2 regions of the Heyndrickxia faecalis genome follow, and region 1 is predicted to be linked to the other one. Evidence: a T-box and tRNA genes for the amino acid it is inferred to sense, from the RefSeq annotation. Region 1 holds a T-box; the other holds one or more tRNA genes.

Evidence for each region. A T-box is a leader RNA that pairs with one kind of tRNA and senses whether it is charged. The one in region 1 lies ahead of serS (serine--tRNA ligase), so its partner is inferred to be a tRNA-Ser.
Region 2: it encodes a tRNA-Ser, which carries the amino acid that the T-box ahead of serS (serine--tRNA ligase) is inferred to sense. The anticodon was not compared.

What each region holds. Positions count from the first base shown of each region.
Region 1 is NZ_CP158453.1:14,055-28,863, reverse strand. It holds rRNA gene ABR335_RS00165 (23S ribosomal RNA) at 1-184, shown strand, start outside; rRNA gene rrf (5S ribosomal RNA) at 552-667, shown strand; tRNA gene ABR335_RS00155 (tRNA-Val) at 676-751, shown strand; tRNA gene ABR335_RS00150 (tRNA-Lys) at 759-831, shown strand; tRNA gene ABR335_RS00145 (tRNA-Gly) at 902-976, shown strand; tRNA gene ABR335_RS00140 (tRNA-Leu) at 989-1,077, shown strand; tRNA gene ABR335_RS00135 (tRNA-Arg) at 1,088-1,161, shown strand; tRNA gene ABR335_RS00130 (tRNA-Pro) at 1,169-1,245, shown strand; tRNA gene ABR335_RS00125 (tRNA-Ala) at 1,255-1,330, shown strand; rRNA gene ABR335_RS00120 (16S ribosomal RNA) at 1,451-3,004, shown strand; rRNA gene ABR335_RS00115 (23S ribosomal RNA) at 3,323-6,255, shown strand; rRNA gene rrf (5S ribosomal RNA) at 6,664-6,779, shown strand; gene ABR335_RS00105 (YaaC family protein) at 7,027-7,953, opposite strand; gene guaB (IMP dehydrogenase) at 8,076-9,542, shown strand; gene ABR335_RS00095 (serine hydrolase) at 9,789-11,108, shown strand; gene pdxS (pyridoxal 5'-phosphate synthase lyase subunit PdxS) at 11,252-12,133, shown strand; gene pdxT (pyridoxal 5'-phosphate synthase glutaminase subunit PdxT) at 12,145-12,717, shown strand; T-box leader at 12,769-12,985, shown strand; gene serS (serine--tRNA ligase) at 13,036-14,313, shown strand.
Region 2 is NZ_CP158453.1:2,788,053-2,802,861, reverse strand. It holds gene ABR335_RS13630 (TetR/AcrR family transcriptional regulator) at 1-418, opposite strand, end outside; gene ABR335_RS13625 (MMPL family transporter) at 906-3,758, shown strand; gene ABR335_RS13620 (5'-nucleotidase, lipoprotein e(P4) family) at 4,298-5,083, shown strand; tRNA gene ABR335_RS13615 (tRNA-Ser) at 5,132-5,222, opposite strand; tRNA gene ABR335_RS13610 (tRNA-Thr) at 5,241-5,313, opposite strand; gene ABR335_RS13605 (acyl-CoA dehydrogenase family protein) at 5,454-6,590, shown strand; gene ABR335_RS13600 (hypothetical protein) at 6,961-7,179, shown strand; gene ABR335_RS13595 (galactokinase) at 7,604-8,785, shown strand; gene galE (UDP-glucose 4-epimerase GalE) at 8,782-9,777, shown strand; gene galT (UDP-glucose--hexose-1-phosphate uridylyltransferase) at 9,783-11,267, shown strand; gene ABR335_RS13580 (aldose epimerase family protein) at 11,580-12,620, shown strand; gene ABR335_RS13575 (LacI family DNA-binding transcriptional regulator) at 12,640-13,626, shown strand; gene ABR335_RS13570 (cold-shock protein) at 14,075-14,263, shown strand; gene ABR335_RS13565 (DUF6254 family protein) at 14,425-14,556, opposite strand; gene ABR335_RS13560 (hypothetical protein) at 14,562-14,750, opposite strand.

The DNA.
Region 1 (14,809 bases):
TGGGTAGCTATGTGCGGAAGGGATAAGTGCTGAAAGCATCTAAGCATGAAGCCCCCCTCAAGATGAGATTTCCCACAGTTTATACTGGTAAGATCCCTGAAAGATGATCAGGTTGATAGGTCCGGGGTGGAAGCGCGGCGACGCGTGGAGCTGACGGATACTAATCGATCGAGGACTTAACCAAATAGAAAAGCGGAGGTGCCTTGTTTAGCCCCGACAAGCGAATGTTCTGACCGGCATGGAGCCGTCTTTTGGCTCCGTGACGGGCAGGTTATTCGACCTCGAGGGGCTAGGCACCGGAGCTGGACAATAGAAAAGCGGAAGCGCCTCGCTCATCGGCGTACGGATTTCGGAGCTTTCGACTGAGATAAAGGAAACACGGCGAGCCCCTAAAGGCGAGCCGATGTTGACTTATCGTAGGGAGAAAGCGCAGAAATACGCTAGCCGATAGGCGCTGGAGCTAGACAATTCTCAAAGTTAGAAACGCGTTCTCCGTTTACAGTTTTTTCTCCCATCCGGTTTTCAGGGAACACATCCCAAAATTATACAGGTCCGGTGATAATGGCGGAAAGGTCACACCCGTTCCCATCCCGAACACGGAAGTTAAGCTTTCCAGCGCCGATGGTAGTTGGGGGTTTCCCCCTGCGAGAGTAGGACGTTGCCGGGCCATAATACGGAGGATTAGCTCAGCTGGGAGAGCGTCTGCCTTACAAGCAGAGGGTCGGCGGTTCGATCCCGTCATCCTCCACCATAAATATGAGCCATTAGCTCAGTTGGTAGAGCATCTGACTTTTAATCAGAGGGTCGCAGGTTCGAATCCTGCATGGCTCATCATATTTAGCAGGAAATAAGAATTTCAGCCTGTTCAAAGACGGCCTGAAATTCTTTGACCTGAATTTTTGCGGAAGTAGTTCAGTGGTAGAACATCACCTTGCCAAGGTGGGGGTCGCGGGTTCGAATCCCGTCTTCCGCTCCATTTTTTTCTCTTGCCGGGGTGGCGGAATTGGCAGACGCACAGGACTTAAAATCCTGCGGTAGGTGACTACCGTACCGGTTCGACTCCGGTCCTCGGCACCATTCGATATATGCGCCCATAGCTCAATTGGATAGAGCGTTTGACTACGGATCAAAAGGTTAGGGGTTCGACTCCTCTTGGGCGCGCTATATACGGGAAGTAGCTCAGCTTGGTAGAGCACATGGTTTGGGACCATGGGGTCGCAGGTTCGAATCCTGTCTTCCCGACCATTCAAATTCGGGGCCTTAGCTCAGCTGGGAGAGCGCCTGCTTTGCACGCAGGAGGTCAGCGGTTCGATCCCGCTAGGCTCCACCAAAAAAAGTATTGACTTCTAAATAAATAAGTGTTATACTTTAAAAGTTGCTGTTTGTGATTGTTCCTTGAAAACTGGACAAAACGAAACGTCAAATTCTTTTTGAGCTTTTATCAAACATCTTTACTGAGAGTTTGATCCTGGCTCAGGACGAACGCTGGCGGCGTGCCTAATACATGCAAGTCGTGCGGACCTTTTAAAAGCTTGCTTTTAAAAGGTTAGCGGCGGACGGGTGAGTAACACGTGGGCAACCTGCCTGTAAGATCGGGATAACGCCGGGAAACCGGGGCTAATACCGGATAGTTTTTTCCTCCGCATGGAGGAAAAAGGAAAGACGGCTTCGGCTGTCACTTACAGATGGGCCCGCGGCGCATTAGCTTGTTGGTGGGGTAACGGCTCACCAAGGCAACGATGCGTAGCCGACCTGAGAGGGTGATCGGCCACATTGGGACTGAGACACGGCCCAAACTCCTACGGGAGGCAGCAGTAGGGAATCTTCCGCAATGGACGAAAGTCTGACGGAGCAACGCCGCGTGAGTGAAGAAGGCCTTCGGGTCGTAAAACTCTGTTGCCGGGGAAGAACAAGTGCCGTTCGAACAGGGCGGCGCCTTGACGGTACCCGGCCAGAAAGCCACGGCTAACTACGTGCCAGCAGCCGCGGTAATACGTAGGTGGCAAGCGTTGTCCGGAATTATTGGGCGTAAAGCGCGCGCAGGCGGCTTCTTAAGTCTGATGTGAAATCTTGCGGCTCAACCGCAAGCGGTCATTGGAAACTGGGAGGCTTGAGTGCAGAAGAGGAGAGTGGAATTCCACGTGTAGCGGTGAAATGCGTAGAGATGTGGAGGAACACCAGTGGCGAAGGCGGCTCTCTGGTCTGTAACTGACGCTGAGGCGCGAAAGCGTGGGGAGCAAACAGGATTAGATACCCTGGTAGTCCACGCCGTAAACGATGAGTGCTAAGTGTTAGAGGGTTTCCGCCCTTTAGTGCTGCAGCTAACGCATTAAGCACTCCGCCTGGGGAGTACGGCCGCAAGGCTGAAACTCAAAGGAATTGACGGGGGCCCGCACAAGCGGTGGAGCATGTGGTTTAATTCGAAGCAACGCGAAGAACCTTACCAGGTCTTGACATCCTCTGATCTCCCTGGAGACAGGGCCTTCCCCTTCGGGGGACAGAGTGACAGGTGGTGCATGGTTGTCGTCAGCTCGTGTCGTGAGATGTTGGGTTAAGTCCCGCAACGAGCGCAACCCTTGACCTTAGTTGCCAGCATTGAGTTGGGCACTCTAAGGTGACTGCCGGTGACAAACCGGAGGAAGGTGGGGATGACGTCAAATCATCATGCCCCTTATGACCTGGGCTACACACGTGCTACAATGGATGGTACAAAGGGCTGCGAGACCGCGAGGTTAAGCCAATCCCAGAAAACCATTCCCAGTTCGGATTGCAGGCTGCAACCCGCCTGCATGAAGCCGGAATCGCTAGTAATCGCGGATCAGCATGCCGCGGTGAATACGTTCCCGGGCCTTGTACACACCGCCCGTCACACCACGAGAGTTTGTAACACCCGAAGTCGGTGAGGTAACCTTTACGGAGCCAGCCGCCGAAGGTGGGACAGATGATTGGGGTGAAGTCGTAACAAGGTAGCCGTATCGGAAGGTGCGGCTGGATCACCTCCTTTCTAAGGGGAAAAGCGTAGGGCGCTCGTTCATCGGCGTACGGATTTCGTAGTCTTCGACTGAGATAAAGGAAACACGATGAGCCTTAAAGGCGAATCGATGTTGACTTATCGAAGGGAGAAGACGTAGAAATACGCTAGCCGATAGCGCCCGGAGCTAGACAGAAAAGGAAAACTTCGTTTTCCAAAATCAAGTTTGGCGTTTCCGTTTTGTTCAGTTTTGAAGGTTCAATCCTTCAACATGTGTTCTTTGAAAACCGGATAGGAGAAACAAACCAAGTAAACCGAGAATCGCTTATTTTTGGATTTAAACCTTTTTATGGTTAAGTTAGAAAGGGCGCACGGTGAATGCCTTGGCACTAGGAGCCGATGAAGGACGGTACAAACACCGATATGCTCCGGGGAGCTGTACGTAAGCTTTGATCCGGAGATTTCCGAATGGGGAAACCCCCTGTCTTTAATCGGACAGGATTCCTGCCTGAATCCATAGGGCAGGAAGGGCACACCCGGGGAACTGAAACATCTCAGTACCCGGAGGAAGAGAAAGCAATTGCGATTTCCCAAGTAGCGGCGAGCGAACAGGAAACAGCCCAAACCGGAAGGCTTGCCTTCCGGGGTTGTAGGACACTCATATGGGAGTTACAAAAGAACGGGGTAAGTGAAGCGACCTGGAAAGGCCTGCCGGAGAAGGTAAAAGCCCTGTAACTGAAACTTCGTTCTCTCCCGAGTGGATCCTGAGTACGGCGGGACACGAGGAATCCCGCCGGAATCCGGGAGGACCATCTCCCAAGGCTAAATACTCCCTAGTGACCGATAGTGAACCAGTACCGTGAGGGAAAGGTGAAAAGCACCCCGGGAGGGGAGTGAAAGAGATCCTGAAACCGTGTGCCTACAAGTAGTCAGAGCCCGTTAACGGGTGATGGCGTGCCTTTTGTAGAATGAACCGGCGAGTTACGGTCTCATGCAAGGTTAAGCTGAAGAAGCGGAGCCGCAGCGAAAGCGAGTCTGAACAGGGCGAAAGAGTATGGGGCCGCAGACCCGAAACCAGGTGATCTACCCATGTCCAGGGTGAAGGCAAGGTAACACTTGCTGGAGGCCCGAACCCACGCACGTTGAAAAGTGCGGGGATGAGGTGTGGGTAGCGGAGAAATTCCAATCGAACTTGGAGATAGCTGGTTCTCTCCGAAATAGCTTTAGGGCTAGCCTCAAGCGAAGAGTTTTGGAGGTAGAGCACTGTTTGGACGAGGGGCCCTCATCGGGTTACCGAATTCAGACAAACTCCGAATGCCAAAAACTTATGCTTGGGAGTCAGACTGTGAGTGATAAGATCCATGGTCGAAAGGGAAACAGCCCAGACCGCCAGCTAAGGTCCCAAAGTATACGTTAAGTGGAAAAGGATGTGGCGTTGCTTAGACAACCAGGATGTTGGCTTAGAAGCAGCCATCATTCAAAGAGTGCGTAATAGCTCACTGGTCGAGTGACGCTGCGCCGAAAATGTACCGGGGCTAAACGTATCACCGAAGCTGCGGATGGACACCGTATGGTGTCCGTGGTAGGAGAGCGTTCTAAGGGCGTTGAAGCCGGACCGGAAGGACCGGTGGAGCGCTTAGAAGTGAGAATGCCGGTATGAGTAGCGAAAGAAGGGTGAGAATCCCTTCCACCGAATGCCTAAGGTTTCCTGAGGAAGGCTCGTCCGCTCAGGGTTAGTCGGGGCCTAAGCCGAGGCCGAAAGGCGTAGGCGATGGACAACAGGTTGATATTCCTGTACCGCCTCTTCACCGTTTGAACGATGGGGGGACGCAGGAGGATAGGGCGAGCGCGACACTGGTTGATCGCGTCCAAGCAGTTAGGCCGGTGCGGAGGCAAATCCTTCGCGCCAAGGCGGAGCTGTGATGGCGAGGGAAATTTGAGTACCGAAGTTCCTGATTCCACACTGCCAAGAAAAGCCTCTAGTGAGGTGAAAGGCGCCCGTACCGCAAACCGACACAGGTAGGCGAGGAGAGAATCCTAAGGTGAGCGAGAGAACTCTCGTTAAGGAACTCGGCAAAATGACCCCGTAACTTCGGGAGAAGGGGTGCTTTTTGGGGTGTATGCCCCGGGAAGCCGCAGTGAATAGGCCCAGGCGACTGTTTAGCAAAAACACAGGTCTCTGCGAAGCCGCAAGGCGAAGTATAGGGGCTGACACCTGCCCGGTGCTGGAAGGTTAAGGAGAGGGGTTAGCCGTCAGGCGAAGCTCTGAACTGAAGCCCCAGTAAACGGCGGCCGTAACTATAACGGTCCTAAGGTAGCGAAATTCCTTGTCAGGTAAGTTCTGACCCGCACGAAAGGTGTAACGATCTGGGCACTGTCTCAACGAGAGACTCGGTGAAATTATAGTACCTGTGAAGATGCAGGTTACCCGCGACAGGACGGAAAGACCCCATGGAGCTTTACTGCAGCCTGATATTGAATTTTGGTACAGCTTGTACAGGATAGGTAGGAGCCTTGGAAACCGGAGCGCCAGCTTCGGCGGAGGCATCGGTGGGATACTACCCTGGCTGTATTGAAATTCTAACCCGCACCCCTTATCGGGGTGGGAGACAGTGTCAGGCAGACAGTTTGACTGGGGCGGTCGCCTCCTAAAAGGTAACGGAGGCGCCCAAAGGTTCCCTCAGAATGGTTGGAAATCATTCGCAGAGTGTAAAGGCATAAGGGAGCTTGACTGCGAGACTTACAAGTCGAGCAGGGACGAAAGTCGGGCTTAGTGATCCGGTGGTTCCGCATGGAAGGGCCATCGCTCAACGGATAAAAGCTACCCTGGGGATAACAGGCTGATCTCCCCCAAGAGTCCACATCGACGGGGAGGTTTGGCACCTCGATGTCGGCTCATCGCATCCTGGGGCTGTAGTCGGTCCCAAGGGTTGGGCTGTTCGCCCATTAAAGCGGTACGCGAGCTGGGTTCAGAACGTCGTGAGACAGTTCGGTCCCTATCCGTCGCGGGCGCAGGAAATTTGAGAGGAGCTGTCCTTAGTACGAGAGGACCGGGATGGACGCACCGCTGGTGTACCAGTTGTCTTGCCAAAGGCATCGCTGGGTAGCTATGTGCGGAAGGGATAAGTGCTGAAAGCATCTAAGCATGAAGCCCCCCTCAAGATGAGATTTCCCACAGTTTATACTGGTAAGATCCCTGAAAGATGATCAGGTTGATAGGTCCGGGGTGGAAGCGCGGCGACGCGTGGAGCTGACGGATACTAATCGATCGAGGACTTAACCACGAAAAGCGGAAGCGCCTTGGTCATCGGCGTACGGATTTCGGAGCTTTCGACTGAGATAAAGGAAACACGGCGAGGTATCGAGCCGATGTTGACTTATCGTAGGGAGAAAGCGTAGAAATACGCTAGCCGATAGGCGCTGGAGCTGGACAACAGAAAAGCGGAGGTGCCTTGTTTAGCCCCGACAAGCGAATGTTCTGACCGGCATGGAGCCGTCTTTTGGCTCCGTGACGGGCAGGTTATTCGACCTCGAGGGGCTAGGCACCGGAGCTGGACAATAGAAAAGCGGAGGTGCCTTGCCAAAGGCGCTGGAGCTAGACAATTCTCAAAGTTAGAAACCAAAGCTATTCTCCGTTTACAGTTTTTTCTCCCATTCGGTTTTCAGGGAACACATCCCAAAAATTATACAGGTCCGGTGATGATGGCGGAAAGGTCACACCCGTTCCCATCCCGAACACGGAAGTTAAGCTTTCCAGCGCCGATGGTAGTTGGGGGTTTCCCCCTGCGAGAGTAGGACGTTGCCGGGCCAAATCAAAACCGCAGACGATTTGTCTGCGGTTTTTGCGTGTTAATGTACTCGGCTCATTGCTTTTTTTCGGAATGCAGGGCCGTTTTGCTTAAAGTTATTATATGAAGCGACAGAAAGGGATTTTTTAACTTTCGTGGTCTTCTTGATGACAGAAATCAGCCGAAAAGCACAGATAGCCGGTGAATCGTTCCATTTTGCTCTTGTCCATAAGCATCGGTTTCACCCTGACATTTGCATAGCTTGTTTTACTGCCTGCCGTTAAGAAACTGTAGGCAGAGGAACGGGCCTTTTTCGATTGCTGTCTGGAGAAAAAGGCGGATGGCCGGAAAGTCAATTGTTTCCCGGTTTTTAAGCAGCTCTGCCCACCATTCTGTTTCGTAGCGGGAAATCATGCTCAAATTATACAAAAGCAGGTAATGGACCAATATATCGGGAAGGTCGTTTTCCGGTTGTAATTTATACGGAAAGTAAATTTGATTTGTAAAGAAATGATAACGGAATGGCGGAGGGAGACAGCCGCGGGCGGAAAACGAGAAGGCGTCTTCTTCCGCTTCCATTTCCAAAAGTCTGTCCTGAAGTTTTTCGGACAAATATTGTGAAAACCTGCCCGCTGTCATATGATAGCCATCAAGGACCGCAAAAGGAAGCCGGTACTTCCCGTTCTTTTCTTCTACCGGCAAAAAATATTTCCGGCGGGGGAAGGCCGTTTCAAGTTCTGGGATTTGCCGAAGCAGGCTCTGCATGGTGTATTTATTGCCTTCGAGCGGGCCGAGTCCGAACATTTTATGGGCGAAATGGCCGCATAAACCGGTTTTTTGAATTTTAACCTCGTCTTCGCCAAACCGGTAGTTTTGTTTTTTCTTTTTTCGCGATGTCACCCCATGGGCAAGGACGGAAGTGGTTTCAGGATATAGCGGGTCGCATGACAGCAGGCAGGCTTTTAATAAATGAATGAAGCCGTAAAAAATCAAAACAGGCTGAATCGAAACGGGCGCCTGCACAGCCTGGCGGTAATAAGCTTCACCGTGTTCGAGATAATACATAAAAGCATAACAGTTCTCATAGCTTTTGGCGGCGCTTTGGCTAAAATCCGAAGCCTCATAGCGGGCTTTCAAATAGCGCTGCGTATATTCTGCGGATTGAAATAAAATCAAGTGATCCCATTGGTCCATAAAAGACAATATTTCGCCCTCCGAATTAACTGAATAGTATTATATGTTTTGGAGACCTTGACAGTATTATGTCCAATTGATAACCTACAAATAATATTTTTATCAATCCAGGAGGGGTTTGCATGTGGGAAACGAAGTTCGTAAAAGAAGGTCTTACGTTTGATGATGTATTACTGATTCCGGCAGAGTCGGAAGTGCTGCCGAAAGATGTCGATACAAGTGTCGCCCTAACGGAAACCTTGAAGTTGAACATTCCGATCATCAGCGCCGGCATGGATACGGTAACCGAAGCGGAAATGGCGATCGCCATGGCAAGGCAGGGCGGCCTCGGGATTATCCACAAAAACATGAGCATTGAACAACAGGCGGAGCAGGTGGATCGTGTCAAACGGTCGGAAAACGGCGTTATCACCAATCCGTTTTTCTTAACACCTGATGAGCAGGTGTTTGCAGCGGAACATTTAATGGGCAAATACCGGATTTCCGGCGTGCCGATCGTGAATAACCGTGACGAGCAGAAACTGGTCGGGATTTTGACCAACCGCGACATGCGTTTTATTGAAGATTACTCCACCCGGATTTCAGATGTGATGACGAAAGAGAATCTTGTGACGGCGCCTGTCGGTACGACGTTGAAAGAGGCGGAACAGCTTTTGCACCGGCATAAAATTGAAAAGCTGCCGCTTGTCGATGAGAACGGCGTATTAAAAGGGCTTATTACGATTAAAGATATCGAAAAGGTTATTGAGTTCCCAAATGCAGCCAAAGATGACCAGGGCCGCCTTCTTGTTGGTGCGGCAGTCGGCGTGACAAGCGACGTAATGAAACGGGTGGAATTGCTCGTTGAAGCGGGAGTGGATGCGGTTGTTATCGATACGGCGCACGGCCACTCAAAAGGGGTGCTGGAAACCGTCGCAAACATCCGCAAATCTTACCCTTCCTTAAATATTATCGCCGGAAATGTTGCGACGGCAGAAGGTACGAAAGCGCTGATAGACGCGGGCGCGGATATTGTAAAAGTCGGTATCGGGCCGGGCTCCATCTGTACGACAAGAGTGGTTGCCGGGGTTGGTGTACCGCAAATTACAGCGGTTTATGATTGTGCGACAGAAGCAAGGAAGTACGGAAAAGCGATTATTGCAGACGGTGGCATTAAATTCTCAGGCGATATTGTAAAGGCGCTGGCTGCCGGTGGACATGCTGTAATGCTCGGCAGCCTGCTTGCAGGGACCTCGGAAAGCCCAGGCGAAATGGAAATCTATCAAGGGCGGCAATATAAAGTTTACCGCGGCATGGGGTCCATCAGCGCAATGGAAAGCGGATCGAGGGATCGTTACTTCCAGGAAGGCGCGAAAAAACTGGTGCCAGAAGGAATCGAAGGACGCGTGCCGTTTAAAGGGAGCCTTCAGGATGTCATCTACCAATTAATCGGCGGGCTCCGGTCCGGCATGGGTTATTGCGGCGCGAAAGATATGATTTCATTGCGTGAAGAAGCGCAGTTTATCCGCATGACAGGGGCAGGCCTGCGGGAGAGCCATCCGCATGATATCCAGATTACAAAAGAAGCTCCGAATTATTCTTTGTCTTAACATCGATTTTGAATGGGAAAAAATGGCAGGCATAGGTTTCCTGCCATTTTTTTCTGCCATTTAATAGATTTGCAACTCTATATCTGGCTTGTCGGACTCGGAAAAATCGCCGCCATTCAGTACCCCCGGCTGCCCTGCATTTTCGGAAAAAGTTGACAAATGCGGCAAACACTATGCATCTACTTTTTCAACCGGAACTATGTTAAAATAGGCAAAGTGTATACATATCTTGATGGAGGGTTGAAAGTGAAAAAAAGCTTGCAAAAAATGGCGTTTGCGTTTCTGGCGCTGCTGCTAACGGCAGGGGTTGTGCAGCAGGTGCCGAAAACAGTCCATGCGCAGGATCAGTTGGATATTCATGCAAAAGCAGCCATCATTGTCGATGCGGATAACGGACAGATTTTGTATGAAAAAAATGCCAATCAGGCACTGGGCATTGCTTCCATGAGCAAAATGATGACGGAGTACTTGTTGCTTAAAGCCATTCATGAGAAAAAGGTTTCGTGGAACCAGAAAGTGACAATCAGCGATTATGCGTATCGCATTTCCCAAAACAGGGCACTTTCAAACGTGCCGTTAAGAAAAGGCGAAAAGTACACGGTTAAAGAGCTCTTCCAAGCGATGGCGATCTATTCGGCAAATGGCGCAACGATTGCGATTGCAGAAACGCTCGGCGGAACGGAAAAAAACTATCTGAACATGATGAACAAACAGGCGAAAGCATTCGGCCTCACCGATTATAAATTTGTGAACGCAACCGGGCTGAACAATGAGGATTTGCAAGGCATGCAGCCGGAAGGAACAGGCAGGACGGAAGAAAACCTTGTCTCAGCAAAATCCGTTGCAAAAATCGCCTACCATTTGATCCACGACTATCCGGAGATTTTACAAACAACGAGCACAGCTAAAATGAAATTCCGGGCCGGGACAGATGATGAAATTGCGATGCAGAACTGGAACTGGATGCTTCCGTCCCTTGTTTACGGGCGGCAGGGCGTTGACGGCTTGAAAACCGGGAACACCGACAATGCGGGATACTGCTTTACAGGCACGGCCAAGCAAAACGGCATGCGCATCATTACCGTTGTTCTTCATGCAGAGGATGCGAACGGGAACAGCACCATCAAGTCCCGGTTTGATGTCACAAACAAATTAATGGACTATGCTTTTAGTAATTTCACGGAAAAAACCCTTTACCCGAAAGGCTATCAGGTGAAAAAGACGGTAACGGTGAAGTCCGGCAAAGAAAAACAGGCTTCCGTTGTCACGAAGGCGCCGCTTAAAGTGGCTGTGAAAAACGGTGAAGGCAAAATGTATACCCCTGTTGTGAAATTTGATTCGAAGCAAATCAAGGCTCCGGTGAAAAAAGGGACAAAGGTTGGCACATTGTATGCCCGGCATAAAGACGGGCAGGAACTTGGCTATTTGTACGGCCCGAATACAGCGCATACCGCCTTGGTCACCAAAACTGATATTGAAAAAGCCAACTGGTTTGTGCGCATGATGCGCGGAATTGGCGGATTTTTCGGGGGCATTTGGGATCATACAGTCGGCAAATTATTTTAAGTAAAACAGGACAAGGGCGCTTGTCCTGTTTTTCACTTTAACGTGGAAAAATTAGTACCTTGACAAGCATTCGTTTTTGGTGTTAATTTAAATTATTATACATATAATAAGAATTTTTAATTTTATAAAGGGGCGTACAAAAAATGAAAACAGGAACAGATCTAGTGAAACGCGGGATGGCGGAAATGCAAAAGGGCGGCGTCATCATGGACGTGGTCAATGCCGAGCAGGCAAAACTCGCTGAAGAAGCAGGCGCTGTTGCCGTCATGGCATTGGAACGTGTTCCGTCTGATATCCGGAAAGCCGGAGGGGTTGCCCGTATGGCGGATCCTTCCATTGTGGAAGAAGTTATGAACGCCGTCAGCATTCCGGTAATGGCAAAAGCAAGGATCGGCCATATTGTTGAAGCGCGGGTGCTCGAAGCGATGGGCGTCGATTATATTGACGAAAGCGAAGTTTTAACGCCGGCCGACGATGAGTTCCATATCAATAAAAAAGAATTCACAGTGCCGTTTGTGTGCGGCTGCCGTGATTTGGGGGAAGCGGCTCGAAGAATCGGGGAAGGCGCCTCGATGCTCAGGACAAAAGGCGAGCCGGGAACCGGGAATATCGTTGAAGCGGTAAGGCATATGCGGAAAGTGAATGCGCAGGTCCGCAAAGTGGTCAACATGAACGAAGATGAACTGATGACGGAAGCTAAACAGCTCGGTGCCCCGTATGAAGTGCTGTTGCAAATTAAAAAAGAAGGCCGGCTGCCGGTTGTGAACTTTGCTGCAGGCGGTGTTGCAACGCCGGCGGATGCGGCGTTGATGATGCAGCTCGGTGCGGACGGCGTTTTTGTCGGATCGGGGATTTTCAAATCAGAAAACCCGGCGAAATTTGCGAAAGCGATTGTTGAAGCAACGACCCATTACCAAGATTACAAACTGATTGCCGAATTGTCGAAAGACCTTGGAACAGCAATGAAAGGCTTGGAAATTTCAACATTGCCGGCTGAAGCAAGAATGCAGGAGCGCGGCTGGTAAGGAGAATCAGCATGAAAAAAATTGGTGTACTCGGCCTCCAGGGGGCTGTGGAGGAACATATCCGCGCAGTGGAAGCCTGCGGTGCGGAAGGTGTTGTCATTAAGAAAAAAGAGCAGTTGGACGAAATCGGCGGGCTCATCCTGCCGGGCGGAGAAAGCACGGCAATGCGGCGGCTCATTGACCGCTACGGTTTTATGGCGGAACTGAGACAGTTTGCCGAAAGCAAGCCAGTCTTTGGCACATGCGCAGGGCTGATCCTGCTTGCAAAGCATATTGAAGGCCAGGAAGATGCACATATCGGGGCAATGGATATTACGGTGGCGCGCAATTCTTTCGGCCGCCAGCGGGAAAGTTTTGAAGAAACCATCCGTGTGAACGGCATCGCGGAAGATTTTCCAGCTGTTTTTATTCGCGCGCCCCATATCGTCTCCGTTTCAGATCATGTTGAAGTGCTGGCCGAGTGCCGCGGGCGGATTGTTGCGGTTCGCCAAGGAAATTTGCTCGGCTGCTCCTTCCATCCGGAGTTAACGGATGACCTGCGTATGACCGAATATTTTTTAAGTATGGCACGGATTCCGGTATAGTCTGTTGCAAAACGGATAAAATTGTAGTACATTAAGGTGTACGTGAAGACTGAAAAAGCAATGACAGGAACCAGTAGCAGAACGCTTTTCCTAAAGAGAGCCGGTGGGTGGTGGAAACCGGCGGAAAGCTTCTGTGAATCCATCCTTGAGCGGGTTGCTGAAAGCCGGGCGAGTAGGCATCCACGGGATAAAAACCCGTTATCCTTACAAAGCGGAAAACTCTTGTTTTCAATTTGGGTGGCAACGCGGGTTCACTCTCGTCCCTGTTTTCGGGGCGGGAGTTTTTTATTTGAATTTCGATAAAAGGAGAAGGATAGCATGTTGGACATCAAATTTTTGCGTGCGCATTTTGATGAAGTCAAAGAACGAATGCAGCACCGCGGAGAAGATTTGACCGATTTTGAGAAGTTCAGCGGGCTGGACCAAAGACGGCGCGAACTGATCATGGAAAGCGAAGCGTTGAAAAACAGACGGAATGAAGTCACGCAGCAAGTTGCGGCACTGAAACGCGAAAAGAAAGATGCAACAAAGCTGATCGAGGAAATGCGCGGCGTCGGTGAAAAAATTAAAGCACTGGATGCCGAGTTGAAACAAGTCGAATCAGAACTTGAAATGCTGATGCTTTCTATCCCGAACATTCCGCATGAAAGTGTGCCGGTGGGAGATAGCGAAGAGGACAATGTCGAAATCCGGAAATGGGGTGAAGTGCCGGCATTTGGATTTGAACCGAAACCGCATTGGGATATTGCCACTGACCTCGGCATCCTTGATTTTGAAAGGGCAGCCAAAGTGACCGGCAGCCGGTTCGTCTTTTACAAAGGGCTCGGCGCCCGCCTTGAACGTGCGCTTTATAATTTTATGCTTGATCTGCACGTCGAAGAACACGGCTATGAAGAGGTATTGCCGCCGTATATGGTGAACCGCGCCAGCATGACAGGAACGGGGCAGCTGCCGAAATTTGAAGAAGACGCTTTTCTTGTCAATGAAAAAGACTATTTTCTGATTCCGACTGCCGAAGTGCCGGTGACAAATTATCACCGTGATGAAATTTTAAACGGTGACGACCTGCCGATCAATTATGTGGCGTTCAGTGCCTGTTTTCGTTCGGAAGCGGGTTCTGCCGGGCGTGATACACGCGGGCTGATCCGCCAGCACCAGTTTAACAAAGTGGAACTTGTGAAATTTGTCAAACCGGAAGATTCCTATAATGAACTCGAAAAACTGACCGGCCATGCGGAAAAAGTGCTGCAGCTTCTGGGCCTACCTTATCATGTGATGAGCATGTGCACGGCGGACCTCGGGTTTACGGCAGCGAAAAAATATGATATTGAAGTATGGATGCCAAGCCAGCACGTATACCGCGAGATTTCTTCGTGCAGCAACTTCGAAGCCTTCCAGGCAAGGCGTGCGAACATCCGCTTCCGCAGGGAACCCAATGCGAAACCGGAACATGTCCATACACTGAACGGATCCGGGCTTGCCATCGGGCGTACCGTCGCAGCCATCCTTGAAAATTACCAGCAGGCTGACGGCAGTGTGGTGGTGCCTGAAGTGCTCCGCCCGTACATGCGTACCGATATCATCAAACCGGAATAAAAAAATCCCCGGCTTTTTACATGAAAAGCCGGGGATTTTTTGAAACATGTTTCCCGGAAGCTTCCGCATTTTTTAGGTGCGCAGGATTTCACTCGAAAACACGGCTATATCTAGAGGTTGCTAAATCGGTAAAAATTCTAGATTTGGCAAGCTGCTGACAGCTTTGACAACCATTAAAATGCAAGGATTTTACAACAGATCCAGGGAGATGCTTGCACTCGAAACTCGATTCAACGTATGGAGAAGATAAAATCTTCCATTTCCGCAAAAGGATCTTCTATATTTTGAGACAGAACTTGCAGACAAACTCAGAATCGGATTCGTTCAGCAAATCCTATCTAGCTGAATAAGCGAGATTCTCAGAATTGGCATGGATTCTAAAGAATTTGCCGATCTTTGCGCTCGAAAGCCGTTTCAACGGTGAGAAGAGGACAAAATCACCCCCTTTTTGCAGGTGGTGGCAACCATTAAAGCCGGGCTTGCTGGGAGAATCGGA
Region 2 (14,809 bases), 750 kb from region 1:
CCAAATCCTGCTTTTTCAGATCCTCTTCAAAAAAATTTTCTGCCAAAGTATTTTCAGTTTTATAATTCATATTGGAAAAAGCATTTTTGAAAAAATTGGCATTTTCCTGGTTTCGGATGTCTTGAATGGCAAATTGAAAGACCTCGGTAAAAGCCGCAAATAAATCCCCGCCCTTTTTTTGGAGAGTGGAAATAAACTGTTCTTTGCTTTTTCGTGAGAGCAAACGCAGCAAATAGTAAAACAAATCTTCCTTATCTTCAAAGTATTGGTAAAAGCTGCCTCTTGGAATGCAAGCCTCCTTTACAATGTTTGCGACAGAGGATTCGTGCAGCGGCGCTCTTGAAAATTCCTTTTTTGCAGCTTGAATCAAAGTATCCTGTTTTTCTTTCGGCAATCGGAAAAAAGTTGGCTTCGGCATGGCAGCATATTCTCCTATCTTGAAAAATTACGGCACGGGCAACTATCCTGAAAATGACACCGTGTCATAAAAGAAACAATAAGAAGATTATATATGACACCGTGTTAAGATGTCAATGAAAAAATGACACCGTGTCACTGGAAACATTTCTTAATAAAGTGCACCGGTCTCTTCGCCGCAGCTTGCCGGGACAAAATAAGGACAACCGTATCTGAAAACACAAAACAGGCTGGGGAAGTTTTAAATCCGGTCTTACCGGTCGCGAATCTGCGGGGAAATCGTCGCAGGTCCAATTATGGAAACACAGGCTGGTGCCCGTCCCAGTTTTTACTATATAAAGTGAACGGAAAAAGGCTATTCTGTTGCCTGCAAAAATAATCGTCCTGAAGTATAACGAAATATTGCCTGCTGTAAGCTATCATACAATGAATGGTTTGGCGCTCATCAGAATTTTTCCTTCATTAAAAATAAAATTTCAAAGGCCGAAATGGAAAAAATCGGTGATTGTTTAGACAAAATTAGAGAAAGCAAATCCGAACTCGGCATTTCCAATGTGATTGACCCGATCCATACGCCGGAAGCCAAAAGTTCCCTTTTATCAAAAGACGGCACCACGCTTATGGTCAGCTTCAAGCTGGATAAAAAAGGGAAAGAAATCGATGACATCCAAAAACAGTTTGATGCCAGGCTGAAACATTCGCCTGTCGATTATTATTTGAGCGGGGAAGATTTTATTAACAATGACTATTTGAAGGCCTCCCAAGCCGGTGTGGAGCGGAGCGCAGCATTAACGGTCATTTTTATTCTCGTTGTGCTGGTGATTGTGTTCCGCTCCGTTGTGACCCCGCTCGTCTCGTTGGCGGCTGTCGCTTTTTCCTATTTGTGTTCAATGGGGATTGCCGCCCAGCTTATCGACAAAGCCGGATTTCCGGTGACAAGCTTGACGCAGATGCTGCTTGTGCTGATTTTATTTGGAATTGGAACCGATTATAATATCCTGCTTTTTAACCGGTTCAGGGAAGAGTTGTCCCACGGGAACCCGATTGATGAAGCGATTGTCCGCACATACCGGACGGCGGGAAAAACGATCGCCTATAGTATTGTGACCGTTTTTATCGCATTTCTGGCGCTTATATTTTCCGAATCGCCGATATATCGGTCAGGTGTCGTTGTGGTGATCGGGGTAACGATCCTTTTGCTTGAAATTTTAACCCTAACTCCTTTCATCATGAAAGTCCTTGGTACAAAGCTGTTCTGGCCGTCGAAAAATGCAAGCGGGCATAAGCCGAACCGGTACTGGGGAAAAGCTTCTTTCATCGCCGTAAAACATCCGATTATTACAGTCACACTCATTCTTTTGATCATTGCCCCAGCATTGATCTTTCACCAGGAGAAGCTGAATTTTGATACGGTTGGAGAACTTGGCAATAAATATCCTTCTTCCAAAGCGATCAACCTTGTTGCTGAACATTTCGGGAAAGGGCAGTCCATGCCTGCGGAGGTTGTGATTGAGAACGGAAAAGCAATGGATAACAACGCATCCATGGCTGTCATTGACAATATTACACAAAGGCTGAAAAAAATAGACGGTGTCGGGAAAGTTTCTTCGGTTACGCGGCCTGAAGGAAAGAAAATGGAGGACTTTTACATCGACAAGCAGATGATTACGGTAACGGACGGCTTGTCGCAAACGCAGGACGGGGTTGACCAAATCAATGCTGGATTAAAGACAGCCCAGGAGAAACTCGGATCCGCCGATTTTTCGAAAGTGAACGACATGGTAGATGGAACCGCCAAACTTGAAAATGGAATGGCCGCTCTCACCACCGGGCTCGAAAAAATTCAAAACGGCATTGGCAATGGGTCCGGCCAGCCGGAAACACTGGCAAACGGCATCGCTACCATTGAAAAAAATCTTTCCCAAATGAGCAGCGGGGTCAGCACATTGTCAGCAAATTACGGGAAAATGCAGGCCGGCTATGCTGAAATGGGCAAAAATTATCAGCAGGCTGCACAAGCACTGCTCGGTGTAAAAAGTGCGATTGCGCAAATGCAGACGCTCGTGACGGCGCTCGGGCAAAGTACGCCAAGTGTGCAGAGCGACCGGAACTATTTGGCGCTGAAGCAAATGACAAACCAGCTCTCATCATCCCTCAAGCAAATCACGCCGGAAGGGATCAACACGCTGAACAGCAATTACGACAAGACGACAGCCGGGTTCAAGACAGCGAACGACAATCTATCCAAGATGGCTGGCGGGCTTTCGCAAATGGCAGACGGGCTCAAGAAAACCGAAAGCGGGATTGGCCAGGCGTCTGATGGCATCGGCAAAATAGTAACCAATATGAACGATGTGACAAAGGGGCTGGGCCAGATGAAATCGGGCCAGCAGCAACTCGCTTCCGGCCTTAGCGGTTTTAAACAGTTCGGCGATAAGTTGTCGGATGTTAACCGCGGATTAAAGCAAATTTTAGACGGCCTTGGCAAAACAAATGACTATCTGGCACAGCTGAAAACGGAAAAAACATTCCATATTCCGAAAGAAGCGCTCGCCGACAAAGATTTTAAAAAAGCAATGGACACGTATATGTCGGATGACAGAAAAGTGACGAAACTGACTGTCGTGTTGAGCAACGATCCTTATTCAAATCAATCATTGGATACCATTGATAAGATCAATAAAACGGTTGTCACCGGGCTGAAAGGAACTGTGCTTTCAAAAGCCGACAGCGGGACAGCCGGAACGAGTGCAACGACCAACGACATGAACCATATTCTGTCAAGGGACCTTGCCAAATCAACCGTGATCGTGACCATCAGCGTGCTGCTTGTGCTTCTGTTGGTTATACGGTCTTTCTGGCCGCCGGTTTTCATTACGGCATCCCTTGTCGGTGCCTATTATACAGCCATGTTTGTCATCAACTCTATTTTTCTTGGCATGCTGGGCTATGAAGGCATTTCTTCGTTTGTGCCGTTCTTTTCCTTTATCATCATCGTCTCGCTTGGTGTAGATTACAGCATTTTCCTGATGATGCGCTATAAGGAATACCCGCAGCTTGACCCGAGGGAAGCGATTATACTCGCTTCGAGACATACAGGCGGTGTCATTATTTCCGCGGTCGTTATTTTAGGCGGCACATTTGCCACGCTGATGCCTTCAGGAATGCTGCTGCTGGCTGAATTGGCAATCGCCGTCATTACCGGCCTTGTCGTGCTTTGCTTTATCCTATTGCCATTCTTTCTGCCAGGCATGATCGCCTTGCCGGAAGCCTTGGAAAAAATATTTTCGGACAAAAAGAAAGAAAACTTGGAGCTGGAGAAAGAATCATCCAAGCGATAATGAAAAAAGCAGCCGCTTATCCAAATTGGGAAAGGGCTGCTTTTTTTGCTGGCACGGTTTTAGATCGAGGCGGAGGAAGCAGGTAACCTTTTAGCTAAAGTACGGTAAAGAGATGGTAAGTGAGCAAACAGGCCAACTATTTTTTTGAAAAGTGAGCATAAAACGAGTATAGGTGAAGGAGCGGGCGCAAAAACTGGTGTTTCTTAACGTAGAACGGGTCTAAGTGAAGGAAGCGCGGAAAAAACGCGTTGTTTCTTAACGTAGGATGCGTCTAAGTGAAGGAAGCGAGCGAAAAATCTGGTGTACCTTAACGTAGAAGGGGTCTACGTTAAGGAAGCGGGCGAAATTCCGACAAACAATGTACGTAAACGCCCATATCACAAAAAATACATGCCAGCGGAAGAATAAAAATCCCGTCGTAAATCAGGATAGACCGCTTCGAAGTGCCTAACCCCGTGAAAGATGCCATTTTAGCATGTATCAATTTCCGGGGTTCCTCTATACTAAACGTAAAAGCATTTTAGAAAGAAGGGGCAAGCATGAACTATTTTGCGGGTTTGCTGATTGTCTGTGCGCTCGTGCTCGGCAATGCGGGGTGCTCCGCAAAAGATGGCAAACAAAGCCGGGAAGCTGCAGCAATCAATACGGTTGCGCATTCTGGCTGCACGGCAAAGCAAAAAGCGGAACAGACCAAAATGGGGGTTGCCTGGTACCGGACATCCGGGGAAGCAAAAGCGCTCTATTATCAAGGATACAATATCGGAAAACAGCGTATTGAGGAGAGCCTGAAAACCAAGGTAAAAAAGAAGCGGGCCATCGTGCTGGATCTCGATGAAACGGTGCTGGATAACGGGCCGTACTTATCTTATATGGTAGAAAAAGGCATTTCGTTTGGCAGCGGCTGGGGAGCATGGGTGAAAAAAGCAAAAGCAAAACCGCTCCCGGGGGCGCTTTCCTTTTTAAAATATGCCGACAAAAAAGGAATCGATATTTATTACATTTCAAACCGGGACGAAAAATATATGGATGCCACCCTTCGCAACTTGAAAAAAGAAGGGATCCCGCAGGCCGTCCGTTCCCATGTGCTGTTGCAAATAGGAACAAGCAGCAAAGAAGCACGCCGACAAACCGTTGAAAAGAATTATGAAATCATTGCCTTGTTCGGTGATAATCTGGGTGACTTTTTTAAGACATTTGACGGAAAAGGAAACAAGGCGCGCAGCCTGGAAGCAGACCGTTTCCGCCATGCATTTGGCCGCAAATTTATCGTATTCCCGAATCCGGTTTACGGGGATTGGGAGCATGAATTGCCATGTGGTTCATAAACGCAAAAAAATTCCGGAGTTCTCCGGAATTTTTATATGCACTATGTATGGCGGAGAAGGTGGGATTTGAACCCACGCGACGGTCACCCGCCCTAACGCATTTCGAGTGCGTCCCCTTCAGCCGCTTGGGTACTTCTCCATATGGAAAAAAGAAAGATGCTGGTGAGAGGACTCGAACCTCCGACCCCTTCATTACGAGTGAAGTGCACTACCAACTGTGCTACACCAGCATGGAATCAATCAGGACAATGTAAATTATATTATAATAAAATCCGGATTGCAAGAGGAAATTTAAAAAAAGTGTTGTAATGTTTTTCCGGCATGTTTCCGGTAAAATAAGAGAAAAGATGTTTCCGGGGGAGGAAAGGATATGGATTTTTTAAAAGCCTCAACGCTGGAGGAAAAACTGGACCTAATTCAAACGCTTGCCGGCCCGTTTTCCGAAAGGGCGGCTGCCAATGACTTGGAAGGACGGTTTGCTTTTGAAAATATTCAAGATTTAAAAGAAACAGGCTATACAAAGCTGACTGTGCCGCAAAACTACGGTGGGGGCGGCATTTCGCTGTATGAGCTTGTCCGCCTGCAAGAGGCCATCGCGGTTGCGGACGGGTCGACTGCCCTTTCCATCGGGTGGCATATGGGGATTTTAATGCATTTGTCCGAAACAAGAACATGGAACGGGCAATTGTTTGAACGCATTTGCCGTGCGGCAGCAGGGAAGGCCGCCCTCATCAACACTTGCGCAACCGAAGCGCAAACGGGCAGCCCGACGCGCGGTGGCATGCCGGAAACAACGGCAACGGAAAAGAACGGCGAATGGGTGTTAAACGGGAGAAAAACATTTGCCACCATGTCTCCGGTGCTCGACTTTTTTATCATTACCGCAACGATTCCGAAAAAAGAAGCGGTTGGCAGTTTTGTCGTTCCGCGGGAGACGGCTGGCCTTTCCGTCGTCGAAACATGGGACAGCATTGCTTTAAGGGCAACCGGCAGCCATGATGTTGTGCTGGAAAACGTCAAAGTCCCGCTTGCGAACCTGGCGGAGATCCAGACGAAAAAGAAAGAGCCGGCCGGTTATCTGCTCCATATCCCTGCCTGTTATTTAGGCATTGCCGAGGCAGCGAAACGGGAAGCGGCCCGCTTTGCTAAATCGTATACGCCGAACAGCCTGAACCATCCGCTTGCGGAACTGCCGGCTATCCGCCAGAAATTCGGTGAAATCGAGCTGAAATTGATGCAGGCGCGGCATTTTCTGTATTCAGTTGCGAAAATGTGGGATGAAGCCGGAGCAGAACAAAGAAAAGAGATGGGTCCGGAACTTGGGGCGGCGAAAATGGCGGTTACGAATCATGCGATAGAAGCAGTTGATTTAGCGATGCGAATCGTAGGTGCCAGAAGCCTGTCCGAAAAAAGCCCGCTGCAGCGCTATTACCGTGATGTCCGCGCCGGGCTCCACAACCCACCGATGGATGATGCCGTCCTTATGCAGCTCGGCGCGCGCGTGTAAAATCAAAAAGCACCCGATGGTCTAAGCAGCCGGGAAAAAAGGGGGGGCGCAAAGCAGCAAAGCGCCGCCGCTTTTTTTCGTCCCGCTTTGTCGCTGTCGCTAAAAAGCGGCAACTGCTGATATTGCACTGTTGCCGCTCCATGGCTCGCTTACGTTCTATGATGTACGGGTAAGCCCGTACGTTTTCATCCAGCCATTTTTCAAGGATTTTCCTGATAGTTTCCGGGGTGGTTTTCGGCTTGCGGGTGTAAGACAGCAGGCCGTTTGTTTCCTGCTCGACATCTGCAAGCTGCGTATAACAAAAGCCTCCTCCTTATCAAAACGTATTATAATAAAAATTTGGAAATAATTTATTGGGGAGGTATTTTTTATGAGAAAAATCTATGAATTCATGAGTAGAGATGAGAAGAAGAAGGCTATATCTTTGCTTACTAAAGATATAGATGAGCTAAAGAAGGAACAAAAACTAGAAGATGAAAAGGGATATCCCCGAGTAATAAAAGACGCAATAGAAGAAACAATCCAAAGGTACATAAAAGATATGGAGTGCTTAAAAGATGATTTAAAAAAAGAAGAGAAAAAATCTTAAATCAATTATTACAGCAGTGGATCGCATTGGAATGGTAAATGATTGTACTGAGGCTGTATTATTTAAGGCTTGCTGAATAAGTAAAATTCCTAGATTTGGCAAGAGTGCTGACAGCATTGGCAACAATTTAAATGCAAGGGTTTTACAACAAATCCAGGGAAAAGCTTGCACTCGAAAGCCGATTCAACGTACTGAGAAGACAAAATCACGCATTCTCACATATATTTTGCGACTGAGCTTGCAGACAAATTGGGTACAAACTCAGAATCGGATTCGTTCAGCAAGCACTATTTAGAAATGGAATATTACCAGTAAAAATTTTAGTAAAAATGTTGCCTTTTTTTACTTCTGCGTGTAAGATGGAATTGAAGAAAACGTTTGCAATCTTTTTATTCTATTCTATTACACTTAGGGGGGAACGAACATGAGCAACCCAAATTTGCCTCAGGCTTTCAAGGAGTATTTCGGGACGGCGGCGGAGCGCGCTTTTTTTGCGCCGGGCCGGATTAATCTGATCGGGGAGCACACCGACTATAACGGCGGCCATGTATTCCCGTGCGCGATTACCATGGGAACGTATGCTTTGGCGAAAAAACGCGATGACCGCAACATTCGCTTTGTATCTTTGAATTTTAAAGAAAAAGGCATCATCGAATTTACGCTTGACGATCTGGCATACAACAAAGCACATGACTGGGCCAATTACCCGAAAGGCATGCTGAAATATTTGAAGGAAGCGGGGCATGAAATAGAACAGGGTTTTGACTGCCTCGTGTACGGCAATATTCCGAATGGGGCCGGCCTGTCTTCTTCCGCCTCCATTGAACTATTAACCGGCGTGATGCTTGAAAAATTGTTCAACCTGAAAGTGGAACGGCTCGGTCTTGTCAAGCTCGGGCAAAAAACGGAAAACCAATTTATCGGCGTAAACAGCGGAATCATGGACCAGTTCGCGGTCGGGATGGGCAAAAAAGACGCGGGCATTTTGCTCGACTGTGCCACACTTGCGTACGAATATGCCCCGATCAAGCTGGATCACCATAAAATTTTGATTATGAACACGAATAAACGCCGTGAACTTGCGGACTCTAAATATAATGAACGACGTGCGGAATGTGAATCGGCACTGAAACAGCTGCAAAAGAAACTCGATATCGAAACGCTCGGCGATTTGACAGAAGAAGCATTTGAAAAAAACAAGGAAATCATAGACAATGAGATTGTGAGGAAACGGGCAAAACATGCGGTTTACGAAAATGTGCGCACGCTAAAAGCACTTGACGCATTAAAACGTGGCGACCTGCCCGCTTTCGGAGAACTGATCAATGCCTCCCACCGTTCGCTGCGGGATGATTATGAAGTGACCGGCAAAGAACTCGATACGCTGGCCGAAACCGCCTGGAAGCAGGAGGGCGTGCTCGGGGCGAGAATGACGGGCGCGGGATTCGGCGGGTGCGCAATCGCAATTGTTGAAAATGACAAAGTCGATGCGTTCATCAAAAATGTCGGGGACGTCTATGAAAAAGAAATCGGCTACCGGGCGGACTTCTACACCGCAAGCATCGGTGATGGAGCAAAAGAAATGACAATGGAGGAACTTGTATGAGCATTTTAGTTTTAGGTGGAGCCGGTTATATCGGCTCGCATGCCGTATATCAACTGATCGACCAAAAATATGACGTGGTGGTGATTGACAATCTGCAAACCGGCCACCGCGCCGCAATCCATCCAAAGGCAAAATTTTACGAAGGTGATATTCGCGACCGTGCCTTTATGCAGGAAGTTTTCGGGAAAGAAAAAATTGACGCGATCATTCATTTTGCAGCCAACTCGCTTGTCGGCGAATCGATGGAACAGCCGCTGAAATATTTCGACAACAACGTATATGGCACGCAAATTGTGCTTGAAATGATGAAAGAATTCCATGTGCCGCATATTGTGTTTTCTTCGACCGCTGCAACATACGGGGAACCTGAACGCGTGCCGATTACAGAGACAATGCCGACCGTTCCGACCAACACTTACGGCGAGACAAAACTGACGATGGAAAAAATGATGAAATGGTGTGAAAAAGCGTACGGCATCAAATACGTTGCACTTCGCTATTTTAACGTAGCCGGCGCAAGATCAACCGGCGAAATCGGCGAAGACCACCATCCGGAAACGCATCTCATCCCGGTTGTATTGGAAACGGTGCTTGGAAAACGCGAGGCAATCACCATTTTCGGCGAAGACTATGATACAAAAGATGGGACATGCGTCCGCGATTACATCCATGTGGAAGACTTGATTGATGCCCACATTCTCGCGCTTCAATATTTGCAAAACGGCGGTGCAAGCGATGTGTTCAATCTTGGATCAAGTAACGGATTTTCTGTCAAAGAAATTGTGGATACCGTCCGGGAAGTGACCGGCAGAGGCTTTAACGTCAAAATCGGCGACCGCCGCGCCGGGGATCCGAGCACGCTGATCGCTTCATCCGACAAGGCAAAGCGTGTGCTCGGCTGGAATCCGAAAAAAACGGATATCCACCAGATTATCAAAGATGCATGGAACTGGCATGAAAGCCATCCAAACGGTTACGACGACAGAAGGTGAAACCAGTGGCAATTTTTGAAACGGTCGAGCAGCTTGTAAACAAGGCTGTCCGTGCCGGGTTAATCGGGGAAGAAGACCGGGTGTATGCGAGAAACCAGGTGCTGTCACTTTTGCATCTGGATGAATTTCATGAACCGGAAGAAGGCGGGGCGGATCAGGATATTCCTGATCTCCTCCGCATCCTTGTCCGTTACGCGTGCGAAAAAGGCATCATTCAGGATGTATTGGATGAGAAAGACATTTTTGCAAGCCACATCATGAATGTGTTTACGCCGCGCCCGTCAACGGTAAACCATATTTTCCGGGAAAAATATGCGGAAAGCCCGGCTGAAGCGACCGATTATTTTTACGCATTAAGCAAACACAGCAATTATATCCAAACGAAGCAGATTGCGAAAAACATTGTATACAAGACGCCAACGGAATACGGCGATCTTGACATTACCATCAATCTTTCAAAACCGGAAAAAGACCCGAAGTCAATTGCCAGGGAAAAAAACGCCAAAAAAGGCCATTACCCGAAATGCCTGCTTTGTATGGAAAACGAGGGATATGCCGGCAGAACGGGGCATCCGGCACGGTCGAACCACCGGCTTATCCGCCTTACCCTCGGCGGCGAGCCGTGGTATTTGCAATATTCACCGTATGTATATTACAACGAACATTGCATCGTGCTGTCGGAAACGCACCGTGATATGAAAATCGACAAAGCGGCTTTTCAAAGATTGCTTGAATTTGTCGGGAGGTTCCCGCATTATTTCCTTGGTTCAAATGCCGATCTGCCGATTGTCGGCGGTTCGATTTTGTCGCACGACCATTATCAGGGCGGGCGTTATGAATTTGCGATGGCAAAAGCGGCTGACGACTGGCAGTTTGAAATGAAGGCATTTCCGGATGTGGAAGCCGCCGTTATCAAATGGCCAATGTCGGTCATCCGGCTGCGAAGTGCAGAGGCGGCACGGCTTACAGAGGCCGCGGATCATATTTTGCAAATCTGGAAACAGTACAGCGATCCTTCCGCCGACATTCTCGCGGAAACAAACGGGACGCCGCATAACACGATTACGCCGATCGCAAGAAAACGCGCGGGCCGGTTTGAACTTGATCTTGTGCTCCGCAACAACCGGACAAGCGAAACCCATCCGCTTGGCATTTTCCACCCGCACGCCGAGGTCCATCATATTAAAAAAGAAAATATCGGGCTGATTGAAGTGATGGGGCTTGCGGTTCTGCCGGCACGGCTGAAAAATGAGCTGGCCGAAGTGGAGAAATATTTGCTCGGGCAGCCGAACGCCATTGCCGCCTACCATCTTGACTGGGCAAACGGTTTAAAGAAAAAATACGAAGGCACGGTGGCAGCGGAAAACGTGGAAGGCATCGTCCGCAACGAAGTGGGCAAAGTCTTCTTGCAAGTTTTGCAGCACGCCGGCGTCTTTAAACGGGACGAAAGAGGAAAACAGGCATTCCGGAATTTTTTGCGTAAGTTGTAGGCGGTCCGTTCCAACCTTTTTTTGCGCATGTTCACGGTGAAAGGGTGCGGGCTGCTAAACGCCTTCCGGAATGTACCGCGCACACCAAACAGCAGGCCGGTTTTTTACGTGGCTTTCAGGCCGGCTGCGGATTCCGGAAGCGATTGGCGCGGCCGCGGGGAACAGGAGCCGGCAACGCGTTCCAACATTTTTAGCATACGCTTTTGACGCATATAGGGGGCTGCAGATCACATTCCGTAACTTTTAGCTCAGACGGGTACACCGGGCCGTTTTATATGGCCCGCAATCTTTAACGGAAAAGGGCTGATCAAAATGGAAATAAAAAAGGCATTGTTTGGGGAATTGGAAGGGCGTCCGGTCCATGCTTATGAATTGAAAAATGACCGCGGCATATCTGTAACGGTGCTTGAATACGGTTGCATCATCAATAAGATCATCGTGCCGGACAAAAACGGCAAACCGGAAAATATCGTGCTCGGGTATGACAACCTTGACGGCTACCTCCATGGTGTTCCGTATTTCGGCGCTATCATCGGCCGTATTGCCGGCAGGATCGCCGGAGCTTCTTTTGAACTGGACGGCAAAACATACAAGCTTTCTGCCAATGAAAACCGCAACCATCTCCATGGCGGCTTCAAAGGGTTTAACGCCGTCATCTGGGACAGCACACCCATTGAACAAGACGGCGCAGTTGGTGTGAAATTTACGCATATAAGCCCGGACGGCGAAGAAGGCTATCCCGGAAATCTCGATGCCACCGTGACCTATCTTTTAACAAATGAACAAGAACTGAAGCTGTCTTATCAGGCACATACGGATAAAAAAACGATCGTCAACATGACCAATCATGCATACTTCAATTTAAGCGGCGATATGAAACGCGATGTACGCGGGCACAAATTGCAAATCCCGAGTAACCGTGTGCTTGAACTTGGCCAGGAAACGCTGCCGACAGGGAAAACTTTCGATGTCACCGGCACCGCGTTCGATTTTCGGAACGGGCGAAAAATCGAAGACGGCACGGTATCAGATCATCCGCAAAACGTCCTTGTCGGAAACGGCTATGACCACGCGTTTTTATTGCCGGAAACGGAAAAAACGATCCGCTTAAAAGACGAAGAGAGCGGGCGCGTGCTGACGGTGGAAACCGACCAGCCTTGCGTCGTCGTTTATACTTGCAATACAATGGGCAATGACGAATATGAAATCCGCGGCCGCAAGCCTTCAGATTATTTGGCGGTCTGCCTTGAGACGCAGGGTGTGCCGGATGCGATCCATCACCCTGAATACCCGTCTGTGATTCTAGAGCCGGGTGAAACATACCGTGCCCATACAAAATGGATTTTTGGTTGAAAAAGATTGAGGTGTAAGCATGGCAACGATTAAAGATATTGCAGAGAAGGCGGGTGTTTCCATTTCAACGGTTTCACGCGTGCTGAATAACGACCCGTCACTTTCCGTTAGTGACGATACGAAAAAAAGAATCTTTGAAGCGGCTGAAGCGCTTTCCTACAAGAAAAAAACAGCCCGGAAACCGGAAAAAATTAAAATTGCGCTAGTGTACTGGTATACGGAACAAGAAGAGCTGAATGATTTGTATTATTTATCGATCAGAATGGGCATTGAAGCACGCTGCAGCATGAAAAATATCCGGCTGACGAAATACGATTTGACGCATTTGGAAGAGATGGGGAAAGAGCAAATCCAGGGCATTATTGCTGTCGGGAAATTCAGCCTGGCGCAAGTGGAGAAGCTTCTCTCTGTTACCCCGAATATCGTATTTGTCGACTGCTCGCCTGACGACAACCGCTTTGATGCTGTTGTGGCCGATTTTGAAAAAGCGACAGAAAAAGTGCTCGCCTATTTTACGGAAAAAGGCCATACACAAATCGGCTTTATCGGCGGCAGGGAAAATTATAAAGATGCGTCCGCCACGATTGAGGATCCGCGCGAAACGGCGTTCAGGCGCTGGATGCAGACAGCAGGCCGCTGGAATGAAAAATGGGTATATATCGGTGCGTTTTCGACTGAAGACGGATACCAGTTGATGAACGAGGCGATCCACGAACACGGGGACGCACTTCCGACCGCTTTTTTTGCCGCCAATGATGCGATTGCGATCGGGTGCCTTAAGGCGCTTGCGGAAAACAACATCCCGGTGCCCGGCCGCGTGAGCCTTATCGGCGTCAATGACATCTCGCTGTCCAAATATGTTTTCCCGCCGCTTTCTACTGTGAAAGTGTATACGGAATTGATGGGCGAGACAGCAGTCGATACGCTGCTGGAACGTTTGGAAGGCAGAACCGTTGCAAAGAAAATTTTTATTGCCACAAAACTTGTTTGCCGCAAAAGCGGATGAGTGAGTGGGAAAGCGGGTAAAAATGATTTTGAGGCTGTCTGTTGCGATCTTGGTTTTGAAATGGTATGGCCGCGAACTTTACGGAAAGCGGAGTAAATTTTAGGGCAGATGATGCAAAGGCGTCGAAGCAGTGCAGGTCCCGGTTTCAATAATAGCGGGGGCACGAAAGAAAATGGGCGGGCTTTGCGAAAAGTAGAGTAGCGATTAAGGCAGGCTTTGCAAATGCATCGAGCAGTGCGGATCCCGGCTCCAGCCCGGTTCCAGGCTGCAGCACTTGCCTCGTGCAAAGCGGAGGCCCGCATAAAGCCGGGGCCGCATGCATATAATAGAAGCATGCACGAACGCACCGGGACGGTTTGCACACTTGCCTGCATACGTTAACGCAGCAGGGCCGGTCCCCTTTTTTGTGTTAAAGTGTGTTATACTAAACATAAGAAGGGAGTCTTTTATGATGGCATATTTTAATAACCAGAAGGAGCCGGTGCCTGAGGTGGAAACGACCGTATGGGCCTGCACAAACGATGATTGCAACGGTTTTATGCGTGAAAACTTTACTTTTGAAGAAAAGCCGCACTGCCCGCTCTGCCACTCCGATATGAAAAAAGAAGTACGCGTGCTGCCAGTTATCGGAAGTTAAAAAAACAGTTATTTTTTGTTGCCATTTTTCGGGCCTGTTGAAACCCCTGTTTTCAACGGGTTTTTTACTATCTGCGGGAATCGTTAAGCCATTTTTTGTAAAACCCGATTGCGCGCGGTCTCCAGCATACAAAAGGGGTGCCATGAAAGCACCCCTTTATCTCACTTTTTTTCTTTCCATTCGGCGAATATCTCATCCGCGATTTCTTCCAGAGATTTCACTTTGCCGTGCGGGTTTTGCGATTCTTTCCGGACTTTCCACTGTCGTTCTTCTTCGCGCTTTGATTTACTCACTTGGATCACTCCTGTTTGCCATCTGTAAATTTCGCGAATCTTTTCATATCCTTATCCGTTTCAAGCGCTGTCACAGCAAACGGTTTATAAGGCTTATGTTCACTGAACAAGCCAACCTGGTTGCTCCCATGCGCATCATTGACAACCGTTTCCGCCTCATTGTCCCGATGCGTCACCTCACGTTTGTCAGGCATAGTATTTCCACTCCTTGTTCAAAATAAAATCATGTTTTCCGCCGATCAATGTTATAATT